2 regions of the Rhizobium sp. BK619 genome follow, and region 2 is predicted to be linked to the other one. Evidence: riboswitches for the same ligand, from Rfam matches in the RefSeq annotation. Region 2 holds a riboswitch; the other holds the start of a gene.

Region 1 (15,940 bases), on a different contig from region 2:
AGATATTTGAAGAAGGTGGCGGCGTGGTCCGAGGAGCCGCGCGCCGCCGTTGTCACCACGCTCGGGCGGGTGGACGAAAACAGACGGGCGATCTCGGCAAAGACCGGTTTTTCCTTTTCGAGAAGCGTGGCCACCACCTCCGGCGATTGGCCTGCTTCCTGCAGCATCAGCGACTGATTCTCACTCATAGGTCATCTCCGATTCTCAATTCGGCAACGAAATCATAGGCATCGCCGCGATAGTGCGAGCGGGTGTATTCAACGACGCGCTGGTCTTCCAGGCGCGAGACGCGTTCGATCAGCAGCGCCGGCGCGCCGGCATCGACGTTCAGGATCGCTGCGGAGGACGGGTCAAGCGTCACCGCGGTCAGCCGCTGCAGCGCCCGCACCGGCCTGTGGCCGTTGGCGGTCAGCGCATCATAGAGCGATCCCTCGCCGCCGGCATCGTCGCCTAAAAACTTGATCGGCACCACGGCGCGCTCGATCGCCAGCGGCAGCCCGTCGGCGAGACGCAGCCGGTCGAGCCTGAGCACCGGCTCGTCACCGCCAAGCCCGAGCAGGAAGGATTCGTCCGGCGACGGCGTATTGACCGTCCGTGACAAGATCTTTGCAGCTGGTTGACGCCCGCGCGAGCGCATATCGGCGGAGAAGGAGGACAGCCGCCAGAGCGACTGCTCCATGCGCTCCACCTTGCTCGATACGAAAGTACCGCTTCCGTGGCGCGATTCCAGTGCGCCGGATGCCATCAGATCGCGATAGGCGGTACGCACGGTGACGCGGCCGAGCTTCAAGGCCTCGGCAAGATCGCGCTCCCCCGGCAGCGCCGTGCCGGGCTTCAGCAATCCTTCCTGAATAAGGCCGGTCAGCGTCTGCGCCAGCCGCTTGTAGAGCGGCCCGGTCAGCGCCGCATCGCGCAGGCCGCGGCCGTTCAGCTCCGCTATCAGACTGGTTCTATCCATAGGCACACAATAGAACCTATTTAGAACCAATCAGCAAGATAGAATCATGGACAAGCAAGAAAAAACCTCCCCGGCGGGCCGGAGAGGTTTTCATAGCGATAAAATTTGACAGCCGTACGTCCCGGCATCGCGTCTCGAAAAAGACGCTCAGCTCTTGGTGAAGATATAATCCGTTTCCTGACGCAGCACTTCGCCGGGGCGCAGCACCGCATTCGGGAAACCCTGGTGATTGATGGCATCCGGCCAGACCTGCGTCTCCAGGCAGAAGCCGGCGAAGGGGCCGTATTTGCGCCCGCCGAGGCCGGGAGCACCGGTATTCAGCTTGAAACCGGCATAGAACTGCACACCCGGCTCGGTGCTGCGCACCTCAAGCGACACACCGGAATAGAGGCTTCGGGCGAGCGCAACGCTACGCTTGGCGGTACGTTCGCCGGACAGGCAGAAATTATGGTCGTACAGCATCTGTTCGCTGCCGGCGAAACGCTTCATCGGCGCCATCTCGCGGAAATCGAATTCCGTGCCGGCGACGGAACGGATCTCGCCGGTCGGCACCTGTTTCTCGTCGGTCGGCAGATAGTGGTCGGCAGCGATCATGATGTCGTGGCCGAGCGCGTCCTCGCGGCCATCGAGATTGAAATAGGCATGCTGGCAGACATTGGCGAGCGTCGGCTGGTCGCTTGTGGATTCGTAGGTCACCGACAGTTCGCCGTTGCCGTGCACCCAGAAGGTTGCCTGGATGGTGCAATTGCCGGGATAGCCGGCACGGCCATCGGGATCGACGATCTTCAGCACCACGCGGTCGACATCGTGCTCGACGACCGTCCAGTTGCGTTTGGCGATATTGTCGCTGCCGCCATGCAGATGCGTCACGCCGTTTTCGTTCAGCTCGAGCTGGTGGTCCTTGCCGTCGAGCGTAAAGGCGCCGCCGCCGACACGGTTGGCACAGCGGCCGGGCGTCGCGCCGAAATAAGCCGAATAGAGCGGGTAGCTGTCAAAATCCTCAAAGCCGAGCTGCAGCGGCGCGTCATGCCCTTCCAGGCGCAGATCCTGGATGACCGCGCCCCAGCTAATGATCTTGGCCGTCAGCCCGCCGCCCCTGATGACGACGCGATAAACGGTCTCGCCCGCCTTGGTCTGCCCGAAAACTTCCCGTTCCAACTTATCCGACATGATCGACCGTCCGTTTGATATCTAGCATTCCGACCGGAACCTGCCCGCATTTGTTCCAAACCGCAACCGGCCGAGATCAGAAAGGGATGCCCCTCACAGATCCATTCCGATCTCCTCTACATCAAACGGCGTCGTCTGATAGATCTCGTTGATCCAGTTGCCGAACAAAAGATGCGCATGGCTGCGCCAGCGGTTCTGCGGCGCAAGCGCCGGATCATTATGCGGGAAATAATTGTGCGGCATCTTGATCGGCACGCCGGTATTGACATCGCGGAAATACTCGTCGGACAGCGAGGTGGAATCATATTCGACGTGGTTGAACATATAGAGCCGACGGCCGCGCTTCTCGTGCACGAGGCAGACGCCCATCTCGCTGGATTCCATCAGGATCTCCAGCTCGTCCGATTTCTCGATATCGTCGCGGCGCACCTCGGTCCAGCGCGACACCGGCACCTCGAAATTGTCGGAAAAGCCGTTGAGATAGATGGACGAGGGCTTCAGGTTGCGGTGGCGATAGACGCCGAACGCCTTCTCCTTCAGCTCGTATTTCGGCACGCCGTGGAAATGATAGATTGCCGCCATCGCGCCCCAGCAGACGTTCATCGTCGAATGCACATTCGTTTCCGTCCAGTCGAGAATCTCCTGCATCTCCGGCCAATAGGTCACGTCCTCGTAGGGCAATAACTCGATCGGCGCCCCGGTGATGATGAAGCCGTCGAATTTGCGGTGCTTCACCTCCTCCCAGGTCTGGTAGAAGGCAAGCAGGTGATCTTCGGAGGTGTTCTTCGCCTTGTGGCCGCCGATGCGGATCAGCGACAGCTCGACCTGCAGCGGCGAGGCGCCGACAAGGCGGGCCATCTGCAATTCGGTCTTGATCTTGTTCGGCATCAAGTTGAGCAGTCCGATCTGCAGCGGACGAATATCCTGACGAATCGCCAGCGTCTCGGTCATCACCCGCACACCCTCTTGAACGAGGGTTTCAAAGGCGGGCAGCGTGTCAGGAATCTTGATGGGCATTGCGGTCACTCGATCAAAAAGCAAAAAACCGGCGGCGAAAAAAATCGCTACCGGTCCGCACGCGGCCCTTTAGCGAATTTTTTAACGTGGCTGCAAGCCGGCCGGCCAAATCACCACGGAACGCTTAAATAGACCCAGTCGAGCCACGAATCAACTGCCGAATGCATGCGGGAGCGACTCATGCAAGCATCATCACAGTTTAATGACTGATAGAATCTGTTGATAGACCGGTAACGCCACCATGTTAATAATGGTAAGCATGGGCGATGTTGGAAAAGCGTGATGGCAGATAAGACCGAGGGGAGGCCGGGCATCCGAAGGCAGGATAGGGTAGGCTATGATCTCAGCCTGACTGACCGCCTCGGGGTGATGTTCTCAGCATTCTGGAATTCGCAAGTGCGTGGCAAGGTGCTGTTTCTGGCGACCGTGCTGATCCTCGTCATCCTGGCGACGTCCTACGGCCAGGTCATCCTCAATAAGTGGAATGCTCCCTTCTACGATTCGCTGGAGCGCCGCGACCTCGGCGAATTCTTCCACCAGCTCGAAATCTTCGCGATGATCGCCGGCACGCTGCTGCTGCTCAACGTGCTGCAGGCATGGCTGAATCAGATGACCGCGCTCTATATGCGCGAGGGCCTGTCGCGCGACCTCGTCGACCAGTGGCTGAAGCGCAAGCGGGCGCTGCGGCTCGCCTCCAGCGGCCTGATCGGCGTCAATCCGGACCAGCGCCTGCACGAGGATTCCCGCAATCTCGCCGAAAGCACGACAGGGCTCGTTCTCGGCCTGCTGCAGTCGACCATTCTTCTCGTAAGCTTCATTGGCGTGCTCTGGGAGCTTTCCAGCGGCTTCATCTTCCACATCAGCGGCCACAGCTTCTCCATTCCCGGCTACATGGTCTGGGCGGCGATTTTCTACGCCGCCTCCGCCTCGGTGCTGAGCCAAGTCGTCGGCCGCAAGCTGGTGAAGCTCAATGCGGACCGCTTCTCAAAGGAGGCTGAGCTTCGCTTCACGCTGATGCATGCCAACGAGAACATGCCGGCAATCACCGTTGCCCGCGGCGAGGAGAACGAACGCCGGCGCATCAACACCGACATCAGCTCGGTGCTGAGGGTCGTCAAGCGGCTCGCCATGGCCAATACCAACCTCACCTGGGTTTCGGCCGGCTACGGCTGGCTGGTCATCGTCATTCCGATCATCGTCGCAGCACCCGCCTATTTCTCCGGCGGCCTCACCCTTGGTCAGCTGATGATGTCGGTCGGCGCCTTCAACCAGGTCAACACGGCGCTACGCTGGTATGTCGCCAATTTCGGTCCGATCGCCGAATGGCGCGCCACGCTGATGCGCGTCACCGATTTCCGCCAGGCGCTGCTCGACATGGAAGAGGAATTCGCCCTGAAGGACGGCATCGCCTATGAAAACACCGCGCCCGATACGCTGACATTGAAGGATGTGGTGATCGTCGCCAAGATCGGTGAAGAGATCGACGAATGCGGCGGCTTCCGCCTGCGCGAAACCGATGTCGTGATCAAATCAGGCGAAAAGATCATGATCAACGGCGATCACAGCGTCAACCGCAAGCTGCTCTTCCAGGCGATGGCCGGCCTCTGGCCGTGCGGCAGCGGCACGATGGGCCTGCCGCCAGTCGACGACATGCTGTTCGTCCCACAGATCGCCTATATTCCCGGCGGCACGCTGCGTGAGGCGCTGGCCTTCCCCGAAAGCCCCGATGCCTATGAGAAAGCCGCCGTTGACGCAGCCCTCGACAAGGCCGGCCTGCATTCGCTGATATCAAGGCTCGATACCCGCGCCCGCTGGGACAAACTGCTCGACAGCGACGAACAGAAGGCAATCGGCTTCGCCCGCCTGCTTCTCGCCCGTCCGCGCTGGATCATTTTCGACGAAGTGCTTGAGGGCATGGAGCCGGAATGGCAGGAAACGATGGCCGGGCTGCTCACCTCCATGCCGGAAAGCGGCATGATCTATATCGGCCGTTCCGAGGCCTATCTCGAGGCATTGAAGCCGCGCGTGCTGCATCTGCAGGCGCTGCCGGCAAAATCCGAGGAACCGCAGCAGCAACAGCAGCAAGTCACCCGTACCGGCGCCAGCGCCGCCACGGGTGCCGCCGCCATGCCCGCGCCGGCGCTGTAGAGCGCCGCGCCGACAGACGCTACATCCCTTCGAATTTCACGTATGGTCACATCGGCGGCGTGATTCCGTTGAGGCCGACGGCCACCTGGCTGGCCGAAATGCTGCCGTCCGCCGCTTTCTCGCCGATGACGATGACGCCGGCGCCAGCCTTCAGATCGTCCTTGGTCGCCGGCGCCAAGGTCACGATCGGTGTCGTATCGGCGATGGTGATCGTCTTTTCCTTGCCCTGATAGGCCAGCGTGATCGTATGGCCGTCGACGGATTTGACGGCGTTGCTGACAGTCGCGTTGGTCATCTGGCTGTTCGGCTGCGCATCCCAGGGGCGGTTGCCCTCGCCGGTTCCCTTCATCGACACCGGAAAGATCAGCACCTCGATCGCCCCATCCGGGCCGCTGCCTTTCGGGAGCGAGGCAACACCGACGAAGTCGCCGGGCTTGATATCCTCGACCGACGCTTTTTTGATGCCACCGACTTTCCAGCCGGCTTTCAGCGTGATCGTCGCATCGCCGCCTTCGCGCGTCTTGACGACGAGACTATCGCCGCTGAAGCTTTCAATGGCACCGCGAACGCGAATGCGGTTGCCATCTTGTGCCTGTGCGGCCTGCAAAGCGGCAAGCGCAGCGAGGCCGCCGGCGGCAAGTAGCGTGAAAATTCTGGAATGAGGCTTGCGGGACATATGAGTTTTCCTTGTCGCCATTGCGATCGGCATATCCTCACAGCGCCGCGCGTCTTTTCAGACGCACAACGGAGGCTGCAACACTTGGATTTTCTGCCGGACGGCACCTTATGCCGTGCAACGGCAGACTGGCCAATCAAGGAAAGGTGAGGCGGGTAGTGTTGGAAAGCCTCAGCCTTCCAGCTCTTCCCGCAGCATTTCGAGCTCCAGCCACTCCTCTTCCATCTTGGTGAGGCTGGCCCGCAGCTTCTCCATCTCGCTGGCAAGCCGGTTGAAGGCAGCCGCATCGCGCGTAAAAAGGTTGGGATCAGCCATCGCCTGTTCGCGTTTGGCGATCTCGGCTTCGGCTTTCGCCATCTCCTTCGGCAAATTGTCCAACGCGAATTTCTGCTTGAAGGAGAGCTTGCTCTTCGAGCCTCCGCCGGAAGGTGCCGCCTCCTGGGACTTCGGCTTCTCCGCCGCCTTCTCGGCCCGCTTGCGCTCGTCGATCGCGCCCTTGCGCTGCGCAAGCATGTCGGAATAGCCGCCGGCATATTCGATCCAGCGGCCATCAGGCGCGTCCGGCACGGCGGGTGCAATCGTCGAGGTCACGGTGCGGTCGAGGAAATCGCGGTCGTGGCTGACGAGAATGACGGTGCCGGGAAAACCGGCGACGATCTCCTGCAGCAGATCGAGTGTTTCGATATCGAGATCGTTGGTCGGTTCGTCGAGGATCAACAGGTTCGCCGGGCGCGAGAGAATACGCGCCAGCATCAGCCTCGCGCGCTCGCCGCCCGAGAGGCTTCTGATCGGCGTTCGCGCCTGCTCCGGCTGGAACAGGAATTCCTTCATGTAGCCGGTCACATGGCGCTGCTCGCCGTTGACGAGCAGGTTTTCGCCGCGCCCGTCCGTCAGGTAATTGGCGAGCGTATCCTCGGGATCGAGATCCTCGCGTTTCTGGTCGAGTGTCGCGATCTCCAGATTGGTGCCGAGCTTTATCGTGCCGCTGTCCGGCAAAAGCTGCCCGGTCAGCATCTTCAGCAGCGTTGTCTTGCCGGCGCCGTTCGGCCCGACCAGACCGATGCAATCGCCGCGATGCACGCGGATCGAGAAGGGCGTGACGATCGGCCGGTCGCCGAAGCTCTTGGTGATCTTGTCGGCCTCGATCACCAGCTTGCCGGATTCCTGCGCGTCCGAAGCCGTCGCCTGCACCGTGCCCTGCGGCCCCTTGTGGCCGCGATATTGCGAGCGCATCGTCTGCAACTCGCCGAGACGGCGCATGTTGCGCTTGCGCCGCGCCGTGACGCCGTAACGCAGCCAGTGCTCCTCGCGCTCGATCGCCTTGCCGAGTTTGTGCTGCTCCAGTTCTTCGGCCTCGAGCACCTGGTCGCGCCAGGCCTCGAAATGCGAAAATCCCCTGTCGAGCCGGCGTGAGGTGCCGCGGTCGAGCCAGACGGTTGCCGTCGAAACCTTTTCGAGGAAACGGCGGTCGTGCGAGATCAGCACCAGGGCGCTGCGCGTCTTCTGCAGCTCGCCTTCCAGCCATTCGATTGTGGGAAGGTCGAGATGGTTGGTCGGCTCGTCGAGCAGGAGAATGTCGGGCTCCGGCGCCAGCACGCGGGCAAGTGCTGCGCGGCGCGATTCGCCGCCGGAAAGGGTGCTCGGATCTTCCTCGCCGGTCAGCCCGAGATGGGACAGCAGATAGGTGACGCGATACGGGTCGTCGCCCGGCCCGAGGCCGGCCTCGGCATAGGCCTGGACAGTGTTGAAACCAGCAAAATCGGGCGCCTGTTCGAGATAACGCACCGTCGAGGACGGATGACGGAAGACCTCGCCGGATTGCGCCTCGACCAGGCCGGCGGCGATCTTCAGGAGCGTCGATTTCCCCGAGCCGTTGCGCCCGACGAGACAGATTTTGTCGCCGGGCTCGATCTGCAGGCTGGCGCCGGCCAGAAGCGGCGCGCCGCCGAAGCTCAGAAAGATATCGTCGAGTTTCAGAATGGGAGGGGCCAAAAATCAGACTCCGGAAAGATCATAGGGCCTGGCGAGCACAATCGCCCGGCCGCTGCGGAGCGAAAAGCGAACCGTGCCTTCCGCGACATTGGAAATGGTGCGCGACGAGCCGAAAGGCAGATGGAAATCGGCCAGTGGATAACGCGCATTGTCGATGCAAAGCCCGGTCAGCTCGCTGAACCCGAGCACGGAAAACAGGCTGGCCTTGGGAAGATCCAGCTCGATCATACCGGCAAGCAGCGGCACCGCCTCCTCCTTGCCCGAGGTCAGCAGCAGGTCGAAACCCTGTTCAGCCAGACTGACGGCCGACAGCAGATGCTGAAGCGCGTGGTCCGAGCGTTCGCCGCCAAGCGCACCGGCAAGAATCAGCCGCCGCGCACCCCGCGCGATCGCTTCCGACACGGCGATTTCACCGTCCGTCGCCGCCTTTGCCGCGGGATAGGGCTGTTTCGGCACATCGGGAAAGGCGCCTTCGAGATCGGCCGGGGTCGAATCGAAATCGCCGACCCAGATCTCCGGCGTAATGCCGAGTGCCGCCGCATGCCGCATACCGCCATCGGCCGCGATGAAACGGCTGTCGCCGACGGCAAGGCGCAGGCGCTCCGTCAGGCTGAGTTCGCCGCCAAGGAGAATGGTGAAGGTGGATTGGCTCATGGGCATTGCCCTTAGCGCAAACGAGGGGTCGAGGGGAAGGGGCGCGGCTCGATCGGCTCCATTTGCCGTCGAGCGCCGCGCATCCAACAGGACGCACTTGGGAGCGCCCGCTCATGTGAAAAGGAGCTAGCCCGGCGTGTCCTTGTCGCGCGACTGGAAGACCGCCTCGTAGCCGCCGATGAAACGCTCGAACAATATAGCGAAGCGATCGACATCCTCCTCAGGCCAGTCGGAGACGATCTCGGAGATGATCGCGAGTTTCTGCGCGACGATCTCGGCAAGCAGTTTCTGGCCGACCTCGGTCATGACGACGACAATGCGCCGGGCATCGGCCTGTGAAGCCTCGCGGCGCAGCACGTTGCGCCCAACCATGTCGGCCACCACCCGGCTTGCCCGTGACGGATCGATGCGCAGCATCTCCGCGATCATGCCGACCGTGACTTCGTCGGCAGGCTGCGCCCTGCGCACGGCATCGAGCACATCGAGATGCGAAAGTTCCAGGCCCGGCGCGGCACTCTGGATTGCCAGCCGGCCGATCAACCGCCGCCCGGTCATCAACCGCATGCGCCCCATGCTCCGGCCGATGCGCGGGACGTTTTTCTCATCCGGCGCAGCCGGTTCCGGGGAATTGGTCTTGGTCAGCACGTCATTCATGATCGGACCATATCAGAGCCGTTTCGGATTTTGAATATGCCGATGTCATTAATGTGCCATTGACAAATATATGCTGTCAGCACATAAAAGGCGGCCAACCCGGAATGATGCTCCCATGGACATGCAACTCGCGCCTCAGCCGCTCGTGACGGATCCTCGTCGCCGGCTTATCCTCTTCTTCTTCCTGATGACGGCCATGTTCATGGCGACGCTCGATAATCAGATCGTTTCGACGGCGCTGCCGACGATCGTCGGCGAATTCGGCCATCTCGAGCGTTTCGGCTGGATCGGCTCGGCCTATCTCCTGGCGCTCAGCGCCGTCATGCCGCTCTATGGCAAGCTCGGCGATCTCTTCGGCCGCAAATATGTGATGATGACGGCGATCATGATTTTCACCGTCGGCTCGGCGGTCTGCGGCCTCGCGGTCTCGATGAACACGCTGATCGCCGCCCGCGTGCTGCAGGGTCTCGGCGGCGGCGGCATCATGGTATCGATCTTCGCCGTCAATGCCGATCTGTTCGAGCCGCGCGAGCGGGCGCGTTACCAGAGCTATTCCAGCCTCGTGTTGATGGCGTCGGGCGCGATCGGTCCGGTGCTCGGCGGCACGATGAGCGACCTTTTCGGCTGGCGTTCGATTTTTCTCGTCAACGTGCCGATCGGCCTGATCGCGCTTGCCGGCCTTGCCGTGATGTTGCCCTATCGCAAGCCGCATCGCCGCCCGAGGATCGATTATGCCGGAGCGCTGCTGCTCGCCCTGACGACGACCAGTATCGTGCTTGCCACCGACAGCAGCGAACTGTTCGGCGCATTGGTTTCGCCGCAGAGTATCGCCATCGTCGCCTTCGGCGTCGTCTGCGCGGTCACCTGGGTATTCGTCGAGCGCCGCGCGCCGGAGCCGATCGTGCCGCTGGAGCTCTTTCGTAATTCGACCTTCAACCTGCTTCTGGTGATCTCGATCATGGGCGGCGCCATTGCCATCGGCATGGTCAATTACCTCGCGCTCTTTCTGCAGACCACCACCGGCCTTTCGCCCTCTGCCGCCGGTCTTCTCTTCATCCTTCTGACGGGCGGCCTCGTCTGCGGATCGCTGTCTGCAGGCCGCATTATCTCAAAGACCGGCCGCTACAAGCCCTTCGCTATTGCAAGCCTGACCTGCAGCGCCATCGCCTTCGCACTGATGTCGCAGATCCATGCGGGAACGCCGATCGCTTTCATCGGCGCGATCATGATGCTGCATGGCATCGGCATCGGCCTTGCCCAGCAGGTTCCCGTCATCGGCGTGCAGAATGCAGCGCCGGCCCGCGACGTCGGCGCCGCCACCGGGTCGGTGACCCTGTCGCGCATGGGAGGCGCGTCGATCGCCATCTCCATCTATGGCGCCATCATCGCCTCTCAGCTTAACAAGGTCGGCGTGTCCATTCCCGGTGTCGCCGATATCGAGCAGCTGACGCCGAAGATGATGGCTTCCCTTCCCGAAGCAAGCCGCCAGTCTGTCGCCGATCTCTATGCCGCCGCCTTCTCGCCGCTCTTCCTGACCGCCTGCGCCATTGCGCTGATCGGCCTTGTGGCCGCTCTCATGCTGAAGCCTGTGCAACTGCCCCGCGCCGGCGAGGCGCAGAGACCGCAACCGACGACGGCGGAAGCCGCGGAATAACGAATCGGGCGGATACCTCATTAAAAGGCATTTCTTCTCGGCCGCGACTATCAAAGATTGTAATTTTCTCGCCTGACTGCCGCTGTCCGCTCGATTGCTTCAATCGCGCCGTTCTTTTTCTGCGCAGCCGACGAATCTGCGCTTTCTGACGGAACTTTCGCCATAATTTCATCCGAGCGAAGGGAGGCCTCAACGCCCGAGGCTTGCCAAAATGCAACGCCGCCACATTTAAGCAGAGTCTCGCTATGCAACCGATGCGTAAATCAGCTACAGCAAGGACTTGTATCGGCCGATTGTGCAGCGCGAGATCAGGGGTAGGCACCTGTTGAATTCCCCTTGCCACGGTCGGTGCCAATCTGCGGCGAACCGGCAAAATAGCGACATGATGCGGAGAACCAGACTGGAAAGCTTGACGACGTGGAAATCGCCCGCGCTTTCCAGTGATGCCATCTTCGCGCCCCGGCGCTTTGCGCGTCGCCTGATGCTGCTTTCGGCCGTCGCAATGGCGCTGAATGGCTGTCAAACGCTGATCGAGCAATCCTATCAGCCGAGCGTCTCGCCTTCTTCCAATCCGCAGATCGTCGACGAGGTGCAGAAGAACGACCCGCGCGCGGCGATGGGCGCCCGCGAACATCCGCGCATCGTCGCAAGCTACGGCGGCGAATACAAGGACGCCAAGACCGAGCGCCTCGTCGCCCGCATCGCCGGCGCGCTGACGGCGGTGTCGGAGAATCCGAGCCAGTCCTACCGCATCACCATCCTGAATTCACCGGCGATCAACGCCTTCGCGCTGCCGGGCGGTTATCTCTACGTCACCCGCGGCCTGCTCGCCCTTGCCAACGACGCCTCCGAAGTCGCCGCCGTGCTGTCGCACGAGATGGGCCATGTGACGGCAAACCACGGCATCGAGCGGCAGAAGCGCGAAGAGGCTGAGGTCATCGCCAGCCGCGTCGTCGCCGAGGTCCTTTCCAGCGATATCGCCGGCAAACAGGCACTGGCCCGCGGCAAACTGCGGCTCGCCGCCTTCTCCCGCCAGCAGGAACTACAGGCCGATGTCATCGGCGTACGCATGCTCGGCGAAGCCGGCTACGACCCCTATTCCGCTGCCCGCTTCCTCGATTCCATGGCCGCGTACAGCCGCTTCATGTCGGTCGATCCCGAAGCCGATCAAAGCCTCGACTTCTTGTCGAGCCATCCGAATTCGGCGCAGCGCATCGAGCTTGCCCGCACCCATGCGCGTGCCTTCGGCCAGGAAGGGTCGGTCGGCGACAAGGGCCGCGACTATTATCTCGACGGCATAGACGGCCTGCTCTACGGCGATAGCCCTGAGGAAGGCTATGTGCGCGGACAGACCTTCCTGCATGGAGGCCTCGGCATCCGCTTCGACGTGCCGCCGGACTTCCACATCGACAACAAGGTCGAAGCCGTGATGGCCACCGGCCCGAACGACATCGCCGTCCGCTTCGATGGCGTCGCCGACAATCAGAACCAGAGCCTCACCAACTATATCTCCAGCGGCTGGGTGACCGGCCTCAACCCGTCGACCATCCAGCCGGTCACCATCAACGGCATGGAAGCAGCGACAGCACGAGCAAGCGCGGATCGCTGGGATTTCGATGTTACCGTGATCCGCAACAATTCGCAGATCTTCCGTTTCCTGACCGCCGTGCCGAAAGGCAGCGACGCGCTCGAGCCGACCGCCAATGTCCTGCGCGCAAGTTTCCGTCGCATGACACCGGCCGAGGCAGCCTCGCTGAAGCCCCTGCGCATCCGTGTCGTCACCGTCCGGCCGGGTGAAAACATCTCGACGCTCGCCGCCCGCATGATGGGCACCGATCGCAAACTCGATCTCTTCAAACTCATCAATGCCCTGCCCACGGGTGCAGCCGTTTCACCCGGCGATCGCGTCAAGATCATCGCCGAATAAAAAAACCCGGCTTACGCCGGGCGAGTCAGTGCTGCTGGAGGGGAACGAAGTTACCGCGCCGGGCGTCTTTCGACGCCCACAGGACGCAGCGGAATTTTAAATCTAAGCATAGGCCGCCATATGCGGATCGGCGCTCACCAGCGCGCTGCGGAGCTTCTCCATCGCCCGGCTTTCGATCTGCCGCACGCGCTCCTTGGAAATACCGAGATCGGCGCCGAGTTCTTCGAGCGTGGCGCCGTCTTCCGCCAGACGCCGGGCGCTGATGATTTTCATCTCGCGTTCGTTGAGATGTTTCAGCGCCGAGGCGAGCCAGACGCGGCGGCGCTCGCCGTCGATCATGTTGGAAACCTGCTCGTCCGGCAGGGGATCGTCGCTGACGAGGAAGTCCATCTTCTCCGCACTCTCGGCATCGCCGGAGACCGAAGGCGCCTGCAGCGAGGCGTCGTTGCCGGAAAGCCTGGCATCCATCGTCTGCACATCGGCAAGGCTGACGCCGAGCGCCGCGGCGATTTCCTGGTGAATGGATTGCAGCGTCAGCTGCGTGTCGCCCTTGGCGAGCTTGGCGCGCAGACGACGCAGATTGAAGAACAGCGCCTTTTGCGCCGAGCTCGTGCCGCCGCGCACGATCGACCAGTTGCGCAGAATATAATCCTGGATCGAAGCCCTGATCCACCAGCTGGCATAGGTCGAAAAGCGCACGTCGCGTTCCGGCTCGAAGCGGGCGGCGGCCTCCAGCAGGCCGACATAGCCCTCCTGCACGAGATCGCTCATCGGCAGGCCGAAATTACGGAACTTGCCCGCCATCGATATGACGAGCCGCATATGGGCCATGGCGATCTGGTTGCGCGCGCCTCGGTCGTCGTGATCCTTCCAGCGGATAGCGAGATCATGCTCTTCCTGGCGGGCGAGATAGGGGGCGGCCATCGCGATCTTGATCATGCGCCGGTCTGCAGACATGTTCTTCATTTCGATCTCCTGAAACAGGCCTCTCGCCCTAAATGAACAATAAAACGCACCTTCCGGAACATCGCTGTCCGGACTGAATTGGGGTTCTGAATGCATGAAGGCCTCGCCCCTGGACTTTTCAGGGGGAGGCCCTATTTCTTATCATGTGCCGTTGAGACGGCCGGGCCGGACCTGTTTCTTCACGTTGCCGGATGGGCAATATTGAAAAGGCATGATCCGCTCCTCACCGAACATTGACGGAATAGCAGTTCGCCCGTCGAGGCATATTGCCCGACGAGCAGTCCGCAATTACGTGTGTTAAACGCGGCAGCCGTGAAAAAGTTCCAATAAAAAACCCGGCTTGCGCCGGGTTTTTTGATAGGAAAAAACAGGATCGCCTTAGGCGGCTTCGTCCTGCGAATCGTCTTCTTCAATCGCCTTGCCGCGCTTCGGACCCTTGTTGAGATTGGTCTCGACGAGGCGGACGGCTTCGGTTTCCGACATCTTGTTGACAGCGGCGATTTCGCGCGCCATGCGGTCGAGCGCAGCCTCATAAAGCTGGCGCTCGGAATAGGACTGTTCAGGCTGGTTTTCGGCACGATAGAGATCGCGCACGACTTCAGCGATGGAAATCAGGTCGCCGGAATTGATCTTGGCATCATATTCCTGGGCGCGGCGGGACCACATGGTGCGCTTGACGCGGGCCTTGCCCTGCACGACCTTCAATGCACGCTCGACGAAATCCGTTTCCGAAAGCTTGCGCATGCCGATGCTCATCGCCTTCGCGACCGGAACCTTCAGCCGCATCTTGTCCTTTTCGAAATCGATAACGAAAAGTTCGAGCTTCATGCCGGCAACTTCTTGCTCTTCGATAGCGGTGATGGTACCGACGCCGTGAGCGGGGTAGACGATCGATTCACCGGTCTTGAAGCCATGGCGTGCTGTGGAAGGCTTTTTCTGCTGAGTCGTCATTCTATTCAAAAACTCCCTGTTACGCTTCCGGCGGCGGCCGGAGCCGGGTCAGTCAGGCCCGGGTGAGACGGTAGAATCCGTCGGGTGACTTCACTCTGGTCCCATCGGGCAAAAGCAAAGAACTTCTTGCGCACGATCTTGGGACCCGGCGCTCAAAGCGTTGATATGTCACGGAAACCGCGTACGGATTTGGTTTTGCTTTCGTGATGGTTTTGGGCATGCGTCATGCCACAAATGGAACAGTAGACGAAACCTATCATAAAAATATGAGGAAATCAATAATTTGCTTCGCTTGAGTCATGCGGGCAACACATGTCACCCATATTCCTCACGCAGCTTTTAAAACGTTTTACCCCACGGCCGCCCCAATCCGGCGGCCGATTATGGCCGCCATCTCAATCGCCGGAACCGGGTTTTTCCGAGAAATACTTCTCGAACTTTCCGGTCTCGCCATCCATCTCCTTGGCCTCCGGCAACGGATCCTTCTTCACCGTGATATTCGGCCAGATGGTGGCATATTCGGTGTTGATCTTCAGCCATTTGTCGAGGCCCGGCTCGGTATCCGGCTTGATCGCCTCGGCGGGACATTCAGGTTCGCAGACGCCGCAATCGATGCATTCGTCGGGATGGATGACGAGGAAATTCTCGCCCTCGTAGAAGCAGTCGACGGGGCAGACTTCCACGCAATCGGTGTATTTGCACTTGATGCAATTGTCGGTCACGACATAGGTCATGAAGAACTCCAGGATTCCATGCTGATGGGGGCCGGGCAACCTGGAACGTCGCGCCTATCCCCGTGCCGGAGGAAAAGCGTGGGCAGGCTTGGGAGGCAAGCACGCTTCCGGCAGGTTGTCAGTGACGTATCGGCTTTAACGCCGGATTTCAAGGATAAACGATCTGCAAAAGCCGCCGCCGCGGGCAGAGTTTTCTAATCCTCGTCCGACATCAGCCTGTCGATTGCGCGTCGTTCCTTTTTGGTCGGACGGCCGGTGCCGGTCGCCCGGATCGCCTGCTCGAAGGGGGTGAGGCGTTTTGCCTCATCGGGCGGCGGCGACAGGTCCTCGTAGAGCAGCCGGGCCTCCTCATAAGGCCCCCGCCGCTCGCCGACGAGGCGGATGACGAGAACGACGTCGCGCCGCTCCAGCGTCAGCTCGATGCGGTCACCCGGCTTGA
Region 2 (15,940 bases):
TCGTGTTCGCACTGACCGCGAACCTACGTGCTTAGTTGAGCACGCGCAGCAGCCCCGGTGAATCCAACGAGAAAGCGGGGATGTCGACATCGAACATCTCGCCTTCATCCGTTTCCATCTGGTAATGCCCGAACATCAGGCCGGAGGGCGTGTCGAGCGGGCAGCCGGAGGAATATTCGTAGGTGTCGCCCGGGCTCAGCCGCGGCTGTTCGCCGACGACGCCGGGGCCGGTCACCTCGTCCACCTGCCCGTTCTGGTCGGTGATATTCCAGTAGCGGTTGACCAGGCGAACGGCGATGGCGGAATTGTTGCTGATGACAATCCGGTAACCCCAGACATAGCGATCGTCTTCCGGATCGGATTGCTCCTCCAGATAGAATGGTTCGACGACGACTTCGATATCTTTTGTGAGGGCGCGATACATGCCTTGCACCTTAGTCAAGATATGTTACCCGTATCTTATAAGAGGCGCTGTCCGTCAAGAAACGGAACGTTGATCGTGACTAAAACGGTCCTGATCCAAGCTGTTTCGATCGTTAAGCCTAATTGACAGTGTTAATTTCACTTCCGAACGCCGGCACCGCCGAACTTGTTCCCCGGCCGGACCGCAGTGAGGTCCGGCCTATGCCAACGTGGCGTGCCGAACCTCAGAGGGGTCCGGCCGCCATGGGTGCGATCAGGCCGAGACCTTGGCAAGCGCCTTGGCGAAATCCTCGATCAGGTCGTCGGTATCCTCGATGCCGGCCGAAAGGCGGACCGTGCCCGGGGAGATGCCGAGTTCGGCGCGCGCCTCTTCCGTCAGGTTCTTGTGCGTCGTCGTTGCCGGATGGGTGATCAGGCTCTTGCTGTCGCCGAGATTGTTGGAAATCTTGACGATATCGAGCGCGTTCTGCAGCGCGAAGGCCGCCTCCTTGCCGCCCTTCAATTCGAAGGCGACGAGGGTCGAGCCGCCGGTCATCTGCTTGGCGATGATATCGGCCTGCGGATGGTCCTTGCGGCCGGGATAGATCACCTTGGCGACCTTGTTTTGCTCGGCGAGGAAATCGGCGATCTTCGCCGCATTCCCGGTCTGCTGCTTGACGCGCAGCGGCAGCGTTTCGATGCCCTTCAGCAGCGTCCAGGCATTGAACGGCGACATGGCCGGGCCGGTATGGCGGAAATAGTCGTGCAGGTTCTCATCGATCCAGTCCTTGTCGGCAAGCACGACGCCGCCGAGGCAGCGGCCCTGGCCGTCGATATGCTTGGTGGCGGAATAGACGACGATATGGGCGCCGAGATCCAGCGGCTTCTGGAAGAGTGGCGTCGCAAAGACGTTGTCGACGACGACCTTGGCGCCGATCTGATTGGCGAGCTTGGCGACGCCTGCGATATCGACCACCTCGAGCGTCGGGTTGGTCGGGCTTTCCAGGAAGAACACCTTGGTGTTCGGCCGGATTGCCTTTTCCCAGTTGGCAAGATCCCGGCCGTCGACCAGCGTGCACTCGACGCCGTATTTCGGCGCCAATGTTTCCACCACCCAGCGGCAGGAGCCGAAAAGGGCGCGTGCGGCGACGATGTGATCTCCGGCTTTGACCTGGCAGAGGATGGCCGCGCTGACCGCCGCCATGCCGGACGCGGTGGCGCGGGCGTCTTCGGCGCCTTCGAGCATGCACATGCGCTTTTCGAACATGTCGTTGGTCGGGCTGCCGTAGCGGGCGTAGATGTAACCGTCCGTCTCGCCCTTGAAGCGGGCTTCGGCCGCTTCCGACGTGTCGTAGACGAAGCCCTGCGTGAGATAGATTGCCTCGGATGTTTCGCCATATTGCGAACGCAAGGTTCCGCCGTGGACGAGTTGGGTTGCCGGGCGCCAGGTCTTGCTCATGCCATCACCTTCACATAACAAAAAAACCGGCCGCAAAAGCAGACCGGTTTCAACCCGGTCTTTTTAGCCACTTGTTTAACGTGGCTGCAAGCCGACCGGCCAAATCACCACGGGATAATTCTGCAATACTGCTGTTAGCTGCTTGCGTCAATTCCCCGTATTTGGTTTTGTCGGCGGCAAATGATGGATGGGGCATGATGGCTCGTGAAACGGGAATTCTGGCGGACCGCGCGATCTCGGCGCTGTTCGAAACGGGGCGGCTGATCTCCGAGCGCGAGCTGGACCGCGACCAGATCCAGCCGGCAAGCCTCGACCTGCGCTTGGGCGCCAAGGCTTTTCGCGTGCGCGCCAGCTTCATGCCCGGGCCTTCGCATCTGGTCTCGGACAAGCTCGACCGGCTGAGCCTGCATGTGATTGACCTCACGGAAGGCGCGGTGCTCGAAACCGGCTGCGTCTATATCGTGCCGCTGATGGAGAGCCTAGCGCTGCTGGCCGACATGTCGGCCTCGGCCAATCCGAAGAGCTCGACCGGCAGGCTCGATATCTTCACCCGCGTCATCACCGATTACGCCCAGGAATTCGACAAGATCCCAGCTGGCTATTCCGGCCCGCTCTATCTCGAAATCAGCCCGCGCACCTTCCCGATCGTCGTGCGCCGCGGCTCGCGCCTGTCGCAGATCCGTTTCCGCGTCGGCCAGGCCCTGCTCGGCGAGCCGGAACTGTTGAAGCTGCATGAAAGCGAAACGCTGGTCGCCAGCAAACAGCCGAACGTATCGGGCGGCGGCATCGCGCTGTCGATCGACCTCGCCGGAGATGAAGACGGCCTGATCGGCTACCGCGGCAAACACCATACCGCCGTCGTCGATGTCGACAAGAAGGCCCAGCACGACATCTTCGATTTCTGGGAACCGCTTTATAGCCGCGGCCGCAACGAACTGATCCTCGATCCCGACGAGTTCTATATCCTTGTCTCGCGCGAGGCCGTGCATGTGCCGCCGGATTATGCCGCCGAAATGACCCCCTTCGACCCATTGGTCGGCGAATTCCGCGTCCACTACGCCGGCTTCTTCGATCCGGGCTTCGGCCATGCGCCGGCCGGCGGCCGCGGCAGCCGCGCCGTGCTCGAAGTGCGCAGCCACGAAGTGCCCTTCATCCTCGAAGACGGCCAGATCGTCGGCCGCCTCGTCTACGAACACATGCAGGAAAAACCGACCAGCCTCTACGGCTCCGGCCTCGGCTCCAACTACCAGGCCCAGGGCCTCAAACTCTCGAAGCATTTTCGCATCTGAGGGGTTGCGCAAGAGCATGATGCCGAAAAGTGTGAGCGGTTTTCGGGTGACATCATGCTCTAACTCTTTAATCTAGGGGCGACTTGACAGCGGCCCCCATCTGTTGGAAATCTCGCATCACTGCGGGTGTAGCTCAATGGTAGAGCAGCAGCTTCCCAAGCTGAATACGAGGGTTCGATTCCCTTCACCCGCTCCAGCGACGTCCCACTAATCCCCAAAAAACCGGATCGGCTTGTACTGCCGATGCGCGATGATCAGGCTGCGGTCGGGCTGGATGATGTAGGTTTCCTCCACCTGCCGGCCGTACTGGTCGATGAAATCATGTGGGAAGGCGGAGCCAACAGGTGATTTGGTGAGCTTGCTGCGTGGCTGGCCGTTATAGGTGATGCTTCCCGGGATCGGCTCCAGGCCGGGGCCGCTATAGGTAACGGTGCTGCATCCGGTGAGAATAAGGGTGCCGATGAGGCCGATGAGCGCGGGTTTCATGTCCATCCCTTCCGATGCCGCCGACGAAGCGATCTTACTCTCTATTGGCGCCGGCGCATCATGCAAACGGCATGGCCAGTTGCAATCCTTCGAGAAGCACCGCCTGGCGCGTCGTGATCGCTTCAGCCTTTCCATTGCCGAAACCGGCGACCTCTGTTAGATCGGCAGCGTCGAAAAAGGCAGGATCGGTTGAGGTAAGCCCGGTCCCTTCCGTCAGAGCGTCATCAGCGCTCTCAAGAAGCTCTGCTCCGTAGCCTATGGCACGAGAACCCGCGATGTGATCCGCATGCAAATGCGGGATCCCGGCGGCGTGCGGAGACGGCATATTGCAGTCCCGGGATTTTTTTGAACGGAGACTGTCATGCGCCTGAACCATCTCGATTTTCACGTACCCGACATCGCTGCGACGGCGGATTTCTTCATCCGCCATTTCGGCCTGCGGCTGAAGGATATGCGCGGCAATAATGGCCTTGCGATCCTGGAAGACGATGCCGGCCTTGAAATCGTCCTCAGCCACGCCATCGCCAAGTTCGGCACCGCCGACCAGGTGGAGATTGGGCGTCAAACCTATCATATCGGCTTCATTCTGCCTGATAGGGCGGATGTCGATAGGGTTCATGCCGGGCTTGTTGCTGACCGTGCGGCGCTCTCCGGCCCGCCGGCCGCTATGCGCGGCGGCTGGCTGTTTTATTGTACAGCGCCAGGGAATATCCTTGTCGAGGTGGGGTGGCGGCCGGGTTAGACGAGATCCGAAAAGGAAGGGCGCCGGCCGCCGCTTGCCCCTCATCCGGCTGCCGCCACCTTCTCCCCGCTAGCGGGGCGAAGGGGAAAAGTGGCAACCTCTCCGTTCCTCGCTAGCCTCGCGCATGGCACGTCCCCTCGCCCCGTTTACGGGGAGAGGGTTAGGGTGAGGGGCAGGCTTCGGGCGTGAACTGAACGGCTGTGCCTCAAAACTCCGTCCAGTCACCATCCTGGCCCTTCGGCGCGCTGTTGGTTGCGCCGAAAGCGTTGGCGAGGGTCTGGCCGAGGGCGCGGGCCGGTGAGGCGGTTGGGCGGGCGGTGCCTTCCCGGGCGACGCGGACCGCGGGGGCCTTGGCAACTGGGCGCGCGGCGGCGCGTGGTGCGGCTGCCGGCGGTCGGGTAGAGGAGATCGGTGCGGCAGCGGCGAAGCCGCCGGTGCCGGTCAGCCGGAATTGGCCGAGCAGATTGTTCAGCGCTGTCGCTTCCGTCGCTAGGCTGTGGCTGGCGGCTGTGGACTGCTCGACCATCGCCGCGTTCTGCTGCGTGCCCTGGTCCATGGTGTTGACGGCGGTGTTGATCTCCTGCAGCCCGATCGACTGTTCGCGCGAGGCTTCGGCGATGGCGTGGACGTGCTGGTTGATTTCCTGCACCTCCTGGACGATCGAATCGAGCGCCTTGCCGGTTTCGCCGACCAGCGAAACGCCGGTCTGCACATGCGTGCCGGAATTGGTGATCAGGTCCTTGATTTCCTTGGCCGCCTTGGCGGAACGCTGGGCGAGTTCGCGCACCTCCTGGGCAACGACGGCAAAACCCTTGCCGGCTTCGCCTGCGCGCGCCGCTTCGACGCCGGCGTTCAGCGCCAACAGGTTGGTCTGGAAGGCGATGTCGTCGATGACGCCGATAATGTTGGAGATCTCGCCCGAAGACTTTTCGATCTGCTGCATGGCGGAGACGGCCTTGCGGACGATCTCGCCGGATTTTTCGGCGCCGAGGCGGGTGCGGGCGACGAGCTGGCTTGCCTCCTCGGCACGCTTGGCGGCGTCGCGCACCGTCGTGGTGATCTCCTCCAGTGCTGCCGCCGTCTCTTCGACGGAGGCCGACTGCTGTTCCGTCCGTCTGGAAAGCTCGTCTGCGGAAGAACGGATCTCATTGGCGCCGGCGCCGATCGCCCGGGCATTGGCGCCGACCGTGTGCAGCGCCTCGTTGAGCTTCTCGACCGAGTTGTTGAAATCCTCGCGCAGCGCATCGAGATGCGCAACGAAGGGCTGGTCGATATGCGAGGCGAGATCGCCGGCGGCAAGCCGGCGCAGGCCGTCGCCGAGTGCGGTCACGGCGCCTTCGAGCTCCGCTGCCTCGCGGGTCCGCTGCGCCTCGCGTTCGCGGCGCTCGCCGTCACTGAGGTTGCGGTCGGCTTCGGCACGCGCCTCGATCCGGCCACGCTCGATCGCATTGTTGCGGAAGATCGAGACGGCCTTGGCCATCTGGCCGACTTCGTCGCCGCGGTCGAGCCCGCCGACCTCGCTTTCGGTGTCGCCCTCGGCAAGCCGTGTCATGCGCAGGTTGAGCCGGGTCATCGGGCCGGCAATGCCCATCTGGGCGACGACCACGCTGAAGCCGACGGCGGCGAGCACGGCGATGCCGATCAGAACGAGGCAGAAGACGATCCGCCCGTTGACCGAAGCCGAAAGCGCGTCGCCGCCGTCATTGAGCATCGCCATCATCGCATCATTGTTGGCGATCATCTTCGGCGTCAGCGCATTGAGTTTGGCATTGATCAGGGCAACGCTCGCCTGCGCCCCGGCGCTGTCCTTGGCTTTGCTCTGCTCGATGATCTTGTTCGCCAGCGTTTCGATCTCATCGATGCCTGCCTGAATTTCGTCGATCGCCTGTTTGCGGCTCGGCACCAGCGCCAGCGCATCCTTCATCCGCTCACGGGCCTGCGGCAGTTTGCTCGGCGTGGCGAGCGTCGTCTGGAATGCCGGCGTATCCGGCTTCATGTCGGCAAGCAGGCTCACCTGCAGCACCGAGGCCACCACCGAGGCGCTGGCGCGCGCGCTCTGCATCGAGGCCATCGCTTCATGATCGATGAAGGCGCTGTAGGCGGCATCCGCACGGCGGAACTCGGCGATGACATAGACCAGCCCGGCCATCGTGATCAGCCCGAGGAGCGCCACGACCGATATGATTTTCGTGCGGATTTTCAGATGCTTCAACATGGAAATGTTACCCGGTTGACCGGGGCGTCGCACGCCCGGTTCTTTGAAATCAATTGTTGCAAACAGAGCGCTGCGTCGGTGTCGCGGCTCAGGGATTATTGCGGCGTTGACGCATGCATCATGCAATCGGCCGGCGGGTCCGTGTCGTCGTCACAAATAGAGGCGATATTCTTTAATTCCGCGCTAACGGCGGGGCGGCGCCGCGGTGATTTTTGGGGATAAGGTGGGCAGGTGCCATGCCAAATCGAGCGCGGCACGGAGAGGTGGAGAGGGCAGGGCGAGGGGTTCCGTCTCCGTTGTTGGTGCGGTGATGCTCCTGCAAGCAGCAAGCGCCTGCATTCAAAAGAGCCTCATCCTGAGGTGCCCCGCAGGGCCTCGAAGGACGGGGCGGGCATTCCGGTGTGGAGATATGCAAGGAGCAGCGTTGCAGCGTGTCCTTCGAGGCTTCAGCCTTCGGCTTCCGCACCTCAGGATGAGGGACGTTGGAGGGTGCCGCGCGGCTGCGAGGCCGATGAGTTCGCATCGGTCATCCGCTCCAAGCATAGATATTCCCCGTCCCGCATGACTCTGCTACATCTCGCCGACACCACACGCTTCGCGCTTAACCCGAGATCAAGATCACGATGATGCAATCGAAGTTGGCATCCCTGGCTGTGAAGGGTTTTCCCGCGTTCGGGCTGTTTCTCCTGGCGCTGTTTTCCGGCTTTGCCGCATCCGCCCAGCAGGCAACACCATCGCTGCCGCTGCTTTTCGACGCGCGTGAACGTCTGGCGAGGCCCGACCTCTCCTCGCTGGTCCGCTTGCGCTTCCTGACCTCGGTCGATTTTCCGCCCTTCAATTTCACCGATCAGAACGGCAAGCTTTCCGGTTTCAACGTCGATCTCGCCCGCGAAATCTGCAGTGAGCTGGAGATTTCCGACAAGTGCCAGATCCAGGCGATCCCCTTTGCCGATCTGAAGGATGCGCTCGCCGCCTCGCAGGGCGATGCCGTGATCGCCGGTCTTGCCGTGACGCCGGAGCTGCGCCGGCAATTCGTCTTCTCCCGGCCGTATCTGATGCTGCCGGCCCGCTTCGTGCGCAATCTCGCCGTGCCGCTCGACGGCAAGACGGCTGCCGCGCTTTCGGCGCACCCGGTCGGTGTGGTCAAAGGCACGGTGCACGAGGCGATGCTGGCCGCCTTTTTTCCGGCGATCAAGGCTCAGGCCTTCGACACTAAGGACGCTCTGCTTGCGGCACTCAAGGATCGCAAGGTCGATGCCGCCTTCGCCGATGCGCTGCAGCTTTCCTTCTGGGTTTCGTCGCCCGCCTCGGCCAAATGCTGCGCCCTGTTCGACGGGCCCTATCTCTCCGAGCATTTCCTCGGCGAGGGCATGACGATCATGCTGCGGCAGAAGGACAGCGTGCTGACGGCGGCCATCGACCACGCGCTCGCCACGCTGTCACGCAACGGTCGTCTGCAGGAAATCTATCTGCGCTATTTTCCCTACGGCCTCTATTGAGCCTGCAAGCTTATCCCTTGCGGAAGCGGGCAATGGCGCTCCGCTCGATCGCCGCGCAGGTGAGCTTGTCGAGGCCGAGCCGGTCGCGCAGCAGGCTGAGCAACCGCAGTTCCTCGGCTTTGACAGAGAGATCGGCGGAAGCGACTTCGACGGCCAGCGCATAGGCGGTGTCGTAGAGTTTTGCCGGCAGGGTGTCGCGCACGGTTTCGAGAACGACGTCGAGGCCCTCGGGCCCGGCCAGCAGCGAGGCGCAATCGCGCGCCACCGAAATCAGCTTGTCGTCGTCGAAATCCCGGAAAACCGGCAGGAAGCCGATCAGTTGTCCGATCCTTTCCATCTCCCGGTCGTTCATCGTGCTGTCGACGGCGGAGGCCATCACCATCACGTAGATCAGCGCATCATGGGCGGAAAGCGGCTTGTTCATTTCTGATTCCTTTTTCGATCAGCCCAGAGTGGGAATTTGCAGCCGGCATTACAAGGGATCGGCGCTCTGTCAAGACCGCCGGTCACCGCCGGCGCGGGTCGTCGCCATAAAGGCCTTTTCCCGCCTGCCTGGCCTTTTCGGCAGCCCATGCAAGCGGCGAACCCGCCGCTGCCTCGGCCCAGCCGTTTTCGGCAAGCCATGTGCCGAGATCCTGCGCGCCGAGCCGGCAGGCGGTGGTCGCCGTATCCTTCCATTCGGCGCTGTCGAGATCGCAGGCGATGCTGCGGTTGCGGAGCAGCTGGCGCAGCGCGGTCTTGGCCATCATGCCGCAGGGCCATTGCCGGCCCGTCGGCCCGCATATCTTGTCGGCCGGCGTCGGCACGATGCCGGCAAGCTGAAGCTTGCGCTCGTCGAAGGAGAGGAGGCCGGCATTTTCGACTGCCGGCCGCGCCAACTCCACCGGTTTTTTCGCGGCGGGTCTTGCCGTCTGCCCGGCGGCGGTCTCGGCCCGCTTCTCGCTCTCGGCGGATTTGGCCGCGATGCCGTCGGCGGGCCCGGGGGAGGGCGGCGCCGGCGGTTGCGCCGCCGGTTCCGTCGAGCGGACGATCACTTCAGCCCGGTCGTCCGAAATCGTAGCCGGTTCGCCGGCTGGCGCGGGCGGTTCCACCGCGGCCGCCGTTTCCTCGGCAGAGACGGGCTCGTCCCCGGCCGTGCCGCCCCGCAGCCTTGCTTCACCCGCCATCAGCAGACCGGCCACCACCGCCATGCCCATAAGACCTGTGAAGATGGCGGCAGGGCGCATGGAATATCTTCCTATTGGCTGGCCCAGATGATGCGGGCGATCCAATCGACATCGGAAAGCTCGAGGGTACGGTTGGGATGTTCGGGATTGAGCGACATCAGCTCGATCGAGCGCGGGCTTTGGCGCAGCAGCACCTTGGCCATCACCTCGCCCTCGCATGTGCGCACGACGACGCGGTCGTTGCGGCGGACCTGCGCGCCGGGCTCGACGATCAGCACGTCGCCGTCGCGGTAGAGCGGCATCATGCTCTCGCCCTGCACCTCCAGCGCATAGACGGCTGACTTCTGCGCCGGAGCCGCCGGAAATTCCACCACGTCCCAGCCCTGGCCGGCCGGAAAACCGCCATCGTCGAAGAAGCCGCCGGCGCCGGCCTGGGCGAAGCCGAGCAGCGGGATCGAACTGCCCTGCGGCGGAAAGGCGCCGTCAGGCTGTGCGGCCTGCTGCCCGGCCAACTGCTTCGAAAAACCGGCATCCGGCTGCAGGAAGGCAAGGAACTGCTCGACGCTCGCCCCGGTGGCGTCGAGCACCTTGGCGATCGATTCCGTCGAGGGCCAGCGCAGCCGTCCGTCAGCAGAAAGCCGTTTCGACTTGTTGAAGGAGGTGGGGTCAAGCCCGGCGCGCCGCGCAAGACCGGATGGCGTCAGCTCGTGCCGCTCGGCAAGCCTGTCGATCGCTCCCCAGATCTGATCGTGTGACAGCATAGGCGCCCGATTCCGTGCGCGGCTCATCCGCGCGTCAGCCGGCCGGAATATTAACCGACCGTGCCGCCTGAGTAAAGGCAAAGGAGGAATAAAATCCTGTTATTGCAAGGGTTTCAGGCAACCATCGCCATGTTGATCTTGCCGAGCTGGATGACTGCCTGCGTCCGGCTGTCGACGTCGAGCTTCAAGAGGATCGCCGAGACATGCGCCTTGATCGTCGCCTCGGAGACGCCGAGTTCATAGGCGATCTGCTTGTTCAACAGCCCTTCGCCGAGCATGGTCAGCACCCGGCTCTGCTGCGGTGTCAGCGTATGCAGGCGGTGGATCAGGTCGGCGACATCGGGATCCTGCTCCTGGCCGCCGCGGTAGTTTTCCGGCGTGGCGATGTCGCCGGCAAGCACCGTCTGGATGCTGCGGCGAATGTCGTCGATGCCGGCGGATTTGGAAATGAAGCCGGAGGCGCCGAGTTCAAGCGCCCGGCGGATCGTCGTCGCATCGTCGGTCGCCGAGACGATGATGATCGGCAGGCTGGCGAATTCGGAGCGCAGCGCCATCAGGCCGGAAAAGCCGCTGACCCCGGGCATGGCGAGGTCGAGCAGCATCAGGTCGGCCTCGGCATGGTCGCCCGCCGCTTTGCGTGCGGCCGCGAAATCGCCGGCCTCGATGATCGCCTGCCGGCCCTCCATGCCGATGACGGCCTGGCGCAGCGCATCGCGAAACAGCGGATGATCGTCGGCAATGATGATGGTCTGTTCCTGCATCGAAAACTCCCTCCCAAGAGCCCGATCGTGCCCACATGCGCCGCCGTCCCCTGCGACCTCTGCATGCATGCCTAGTGATATGACTATATCAGATCAGGTCTTCTGCGGAAGGGGATTGGCGTTTTCCTCAGCCTGAAACTCCTTCACCATCCCCATGAAACTCTTCATCATCTTCTCCATGATGCTGATCGAGCGGTCGACTTCGGCATCGCTCGGCAGCGCCCGCTGGATGGGGCCGCCCTGTTCCAGCTTCGTCACCCGCTCGGAAAGCCGGTCGAGTTCGTCCTCATAGGCCGCCCGTTCGTCGGCCGCCATCCGGCAGACGAGGGCGCCGTCCTTGTCCTGGCAGATCGACATCGCCCCGGTCTGCCGGTCGAGCCGGACGAAATGGTCGCCGCTCTTTTCCAGCTGGAACCGGCTTGCATCGGCCTCGGCTGCGGCGGCCCCAAACGGCAGGAGAAGAACGCCAAGTGTCAGAACCAAAATCTTCATCGTCTCATCCTCCGGAATTTGCTCTCGCTATTTAGTCCCCGTTTTTAACGGCCGGGGCGTGGACATCGCCGCCTCTTTCCGGCAAAGCGCTGGTGACCGAGGATCAGCAATCGCGAGGCCATGATGAGCGTGACACCGACCCTTTACAAGATCGTGACGGAAACGCTCTGGCATCAAGCCAGACAAACCGGCATTTTTCATGGCGCCGGCATCGATCTCAAGGATGGTTTCATTCATTTCTCGACGGCAGACCAGGTAAAGCAGACCGCCGCGCTGCATTTTGCCGGCCAGTCCGACCTCATGCTGATTGCCGTCAATGGCGGCCGCTTCGGTGACAAACTGGTGTTCGAACCCTCGCGCGGCGGTGATCTTTTCCCGCATCTCTATGCCGATCTGCCGCTTGAAGCCGTGCTCTGGGAAGCGCCGCTGCCGCTCGACCATGCCGGCGCCCATATTTTCCCGGAGCTGCAGCCATGATCGATCCTTTCAAGCATCTCGCCCGCAAGGGTCTCTTCCTCTTCGATCCGGAAACGGCGCACGGCATGTCGATCGCCGCGCTGAAATCCGGCCTGGTGCCCGCCTGCCAGATCACGCCCGATCCGCGCTTGCGCCAGACCGTTGCCGGCCTCACCTTCGAAAACCCGCTCGGCATGGCGGCAGGCTATGACAAGAATGCCGAGGTGCCCGAGGCGCTGCTGAAGCTCGGCTTCGGCTTTACCGAGATCGGCACGGTGACGCCGAAGCCGCAAGCCGGCAATCCGCGGCCGCGCATCTTCCGCCTGGTCGAGGATGAGGCGGTCATCAACCGCCTCGGCTTCAACAATGAAGGCCATGAGGCCGCTTTCGGCCGCCTCGCGACGCTGAGCGGCAAGGGCATCGTCGGCGTCAATATCGGCGCCAACAAGGACAGCGAGGATCGCATCGCCGATTACGTCGCCGGCATCCGCCGCTTCCATTCGGTGGCGCGCTATTTCACCGCCAACATCTCCTCGCCGAACACGCCCGGCCTGCGTGACCTGCAGGCGCGTGAAAGCCTGGCGGCGCTGCTGTCATCAGTGCTGGCGGCGCGCGACGAAGTGGCGGCGGCCTCGGGCCGCAAGGTCCCGGTCTTCCTGAAGATCGCCCCCGATCTGACCGAGGAAGGCATGGACGATATTGCGGCGGAAGCGCTTTCGCATGCGCTGGATGGCTTGATCGTCTCCAACACCACGCTGTCGCGCGACGGTCTCAAGGATCAGCGGCAGGCCAAGGAGACGGGTGGCCTCTCCGGCGTGCCGTTGTTCGAAAAGTCGACTTCGGTGCTTGCGAGAATGCGCAAGCGTGTCGGTCCAGCACTGCCGATCATCGGCGTCGGCGGCGTCTCCTCGGCCGAAACAGCGCTGGAGAAGATCAGGGCGGGCGCCGATCTCGTCCAGCTCTATTCCTGCATGGTTTATGAAGGCCCCGGTCTGCCCGGCGATATCGTCCGCGGCCTCTCCAAACTCATGGACCGCGAAAAGGCGGCCGGGATCGGCGAGCTGCGCGACAGCAGGCTGGATTACTGGGCGGCGCGAAAGCTCTGATCGGCCCGCGGCTTGACCAGCAGCGCCAGGAAAAAGCCGCGGAAGAGCAGGAAGGCATTCATCGCCAGCCACAGGCCGTGATTACCGAAGAGCGGCACGAAGACGGCGAGCATCAGCAGATAACCGGCAAAGGACATCAGCATCCGGTTGCGCATATCGGCCGACCATGTGGCGCCGATGAAGACCCCGTCCATCAGGAAGGCGAGCGCGCCGGTCAACCCGGTCACCGCCGCCCAGGGCAGGTAAGCCGCTGCCGCCTGCCGCACCTCGGGTGAAGTCGTCAGCACCGAGATCAGCCAGGGACCGGCGAGGAAGAAGAAAGCGGAAACGATCGCCGCCAGGCCGAAGGACCACAGGATCGTCAGCTTCAGCCCGCGGTCGAAGGCCGGCCGGTAACGTGCGCCGATCGCCCGGCCGGTGATCTGCTCGGCGGCATTGGCAAGCCCGTCGAGATAATAGCTGGAGAGCAGGACGAAATTCATCAGCACGGCATTGGCGGCAAGGGTGACGGCGCCGAAGCTGGTGCCGATCCGCGTCATGATGGTGAAGGCGCCGATCAGCACGAAGGTGCGGATCAGGATGTCGCGGTTGAGGGCGAAAAGCTCGGCCAGCCGATGCCGCGAAAAGATCTCCGCCCATGCCGGCCGCTCGGCCTTGGCAAAGCCGCTAAGCACGATGAAAAGCCCGGCAAGCGCGCCGGCCGTCTCGCCGGCCATCGTTCCCCAGGCGACCCCCGCCACGCCCCAGCCGAGCGTCAAGCCGAGATAGATCGACAGCAGGATATTGATGCCGTTGATGATTGCCTGCAGCAGCAGCCCGATCTTGCCCTGTCCGCGCCCGAGCACGAAGCCGAGAATGGCGTAGTTGGCGAGCGCAGCCGGTGCAGCGAGAATCCGGATCGAGAAATAGGTGCTGGTCGCCTCAGCGATCGCGCCTTCCGCGCCCATCAGCCGCAACCCCGCCGCGTTCAGCAGCGGCGAAAGACAGAGCAGCGCCAGCCCGCAGCCGAGCGCCGAAATCAGCGCCCTGGAGAAGACCGCCTGCTGCTCGTGCTGGTCGCGCCGGCCATAGGCCTGCGCCGTCAGCCCCGTGGTCGAGGCGCGCAGGAAATTGAAGCTGCCCATGATCAGATCGAACAGCATCGCGCCGATCGCGAGCCCCGCCAGCGCTTCCGGGTCGCCCATACGGCCGACGACGGCGGTGTTGGTCAGCCCGAGCATCGGCGTCGTCATGAAGCCGAGCGTCATCGGAATGGCGATCGACAGCACCAGCCGGTGCGTCACCTCGAAGGCGAACTTGTTATTGTGCGTATCCATTCATGGCCTGATATCGAGGCCGAATCGCCTCAGCTAGACAGCACCATGGCCCAATAGGGCAGGTTCCGGGAAGACGAATTGTGGGCGACGGCGACGCCGAGGCCGTCATAGCGCCCGAGCATGTTTTCCAGATGATGCGGCGAGTTGATCCAGGCGGTCACCACCGCATCGACGCTCTGCTGGCCGGAGGCGATATTCTCCGCTGCCGGCAGCCGGACGCCGCTCGCCTTGACGCGGGCGCCGAAACTGTCGGTCAGCCCCATCAGATGCGCCATCTTGCCGGCGCTCGCCATGCGTTTGGCCTGGAACAGCGCGGCCGTGCTCGCCGCCGGATCGACAGCTAGCGGCGGCAAGCCGTTCTTGGCTCTCAGCTGGTTGACCAGCGGCAGCACGCTCGCCGTTTCGTCCTCGCCGTTCGAAGGCGTGCCGGCAAGGCGCGGGGTGGTGGTGCAGCCGGCGATGCCGGCGGCAAGCGAAAGCCCGGAAAGGATGAGCAGGCTGCGCCTGGAAAGATCGATCGATGTCATGTTACCGGCGATAGCTGAAAAGGCGAAGGATGACGAAGAGCGGGATGACGATCGTCGCCCCGAGGAGGAGATAGTCGCCGACGCGCCCGAGCGCTGAAAAACCGCGATGCCAGATCTCCAGGATGAAGTCGCGGAACCCATAGATGATGTTCCACGGCGTCAGGCCGAACACGGTCATGACGAAACCGACGATCAGCGACACGACGATAAGCTTTATCAATGTGCGGGCGAAGGAATCGCCGAGGAACTTGTTCACCTGATCGGACATGCGCCATCTCCTGTTTGCCCTTGGAATAAGGTTGCGGCGTGTTGCTCGCAAGCCCTTTCGGGGATTGGCCGCTTCGCCTCTGAAATAGGACTTGAGTTTTTTTGTGGCCGCCGCCAGATGCGGGCCACGCAAAACTGTGCAGCGCAACGACATGCGTCAAATAAAGAGCCGATGATGCAGCCCCACCAGCTTTCCTCAGGCGACGTCATCGCCGACCGCCGCGCCGATTATGCCCGAATGCTCGACGAGGGCGGCGAGCCGGAAGCGGCAGCCGAGCTGATGGAACAGGCACTGGAACTGGTGCCCGGCTGGGCAGCCGGCTGGTATCGGCTTGCCACCTATCGCGAAAAGGCGGGCAGGGGCGAGGCCGCGATCGACGCCTATCGCAACACGCTTGCCCTTGATCCCGACGACATTTTCGGCGCCGCCCTCAAGCTCGCCCTTCTCGGCGACGGCGAGACACCGGATCGGCCGCCGAGCCGCTATGTCGAGCGCCTGTTCGACGACTATGCCGACCGTTTCGAATCAGCGCTCGTCGAAAAACTCGATTACACTGTCCCGCAGAAGCTCGCAGCCCTCGTCGCATCCACCGGCAGGCATTACGCATGCGCCGTCGATCTCGGCTGCGGCACCGGCCTGCTCGGCCCGGAAATCCATGGCCGCGTCAGCCGCCTTGAAGGCTTCGACCTCTCGCAGAATATGCTGGCCAAAGCCGCCGAGAAGGGGGTCTATGATCACCTTGCTCAGACCGATCTGTCGCTGGCGCCGGATCTCTCCGGCTTGTTTGCCGATGCCGCGCGCCATCGCGCCGATCTGGTGACGGCCGCTGATGTGCTGATGTATCTCGGCAATCTCGAAAGCGTCTTTGCCATCATCGAAGACCTCGCCGCATCAGGCGCCGATATCGCCTTTTCCGTCGAGGATGCGGGGGATAGCGGGGGCTTCCACCTCGCGCCGTCGCTGCGTTATGCCCATTCGGAAGCCTATGTGAGACT

The links. Region 2 has a riboswitch for S-adenosylmethionine ahead of FHX14_RS27320 (O-succinylhomoserine sulfhydrylase). Riboswitches for the same ligand answer to the same signal wherever they lie in the genome.
Region 1: another riboswitch for S-adenosylmethionine. It lies ahead of metA (homoserine O-succinyltransferase); the one in region 2 lies ahead of FHX14_RS27320 (O-succinylhomoserine sulfhydrylase).

What each region holds. Positions count from the first base shown of each region.
Region 1 is NZ_JACIBH010000002.1:193,297-209,236, reverse strand. It holds gene FHX14_RS04360 (SIS domain-containing protein) at 1-188, opposite strand, end outside; gene FHX14_RS04355 (GntR family transcriptional regulator) at 185-958, opposite strand; gene FHX14_RS04350 (aldose epimerase family protein) at 1,106-2,128, opposite strand; gene metA (homoserine O-succinyltransferase) at 2,222-3,145, opposite strand; SAM riboswitch at 3,195-3,272, opposite strand; gene FHX14_RS04340 (ABC transporter ATP-binding protein/permease) at 3,428-5,293, shown strand; gene FHX14_RS04335 (DUF5666 domain-containing protein) at 5,340-5,969, opposite strand; gene FHX14_RS04330 (ABC-F family ATP-binding cassette domain-containing protein) at 6,141-7,961, opposite strand; gene FHX14_RS04325 (thiamine diphosphokinase) at 7,965-8,621, opposite strand; gene FHX14_RS04320 (MarR family winged helix-turn-helix transcriptional regulator) at 8,742-9,269, opposite strand; gene FHX14_RS04315 (MDR family MFS transporter) at 9,385-10,923, shown strand; gene FHX14_RS04310 (M48 family metalloprotease) at 11,306-12,850, shown strand; gene FHX14_RS04305 (RNA polymerase factor sigma-32) at 12,953-13,816, opposite strand; gene FHX14_RS04300 (CarD family transcriptional regulator) at 14,195-14,767, opposite strand; gene fdxA (ferredoxin FdxA) at 15,163-15,501, opposite strand; gene FHX14_RS04290 (RNA-binding S4 domain-containing protein) at 15,696-15,940, opposite strand, start outside.
Region 2 is NZ_JACIBH010000016.1:301-16,240, forward strand. It holds gene apaG (Co2+/Mg2+ efflux protein ApaG) at 32-424, opposite strand; gene FHX14_RS27320 (O-succinylhomoserine sulfhydrylase) at 677-1,861, opposite strand; SAM riboswitch at 1,904-1,982, opposite strand; gene FHX14_RS27325 (2'-deoxycytidine 5'-triphosphate deaminase) at 2,056-3,150, shown strand; tRNA gene FHX14_RS27330 (tRNA-Gly) at 3,273-3,346, shown strand; gene FHX14_RS27335 (hypothetical protein) at 3,358-3,636, opposite strand; gene FHX14_RS32820 (hypothetical protein) at 3,695-4,012, opposite strand; gene FHX14_RS27340 (VOC family protein) at 3,998-4,378, shown strand; gene FHX14_RS27345 (methyl-accepting chemotaxis protein) at 4,584-6,593, opposite strand; gene FHX14_RS27350 (transporter substrate-binding domain-containing protein) at 7,217-8,092, shown strand; gene FHX14_RS27355 (tellurite resistance TerB family protein) at 8,103-8,516, opposite strand; gene FHX14_RS27360 (thermonuclease family protein) at 8,599-9,318, opposite strand; gene FHX14_RS27365 (helix-turn-helix transcriptional regulator) at 9,330-10,019, opposite strand; gene FHX14_RS27370 (response regulator transcription factor) at 10,133-10,780, opposite strand; gene FHX14_RS27375 (hypothetical protein) at 10,874-11,272, opposite strand; gene FHX14_RS27380 (DUF952 domain-containing protein) at 11,396-11,749, shown strand; gene FHX14_RS27385 (quinone-dependent dihydroorotate dehydrogenase) at 11,746-12,834, shown strand; gene FHX14_RS27390 (MATE family efflux transporter) at 12,810-14,150, opposite strand; gene FHX14_RS27395 (CAP domain-containing protein) at 14,180-14,677, opposite strand; gene FHX14_RS27400 (DUF6460 domain-containing protein) at 14,679-14,945, opposite strand; gene FHX14_RS27405 (methyltransferase) at 15,120-15,940, shown strand, end outside.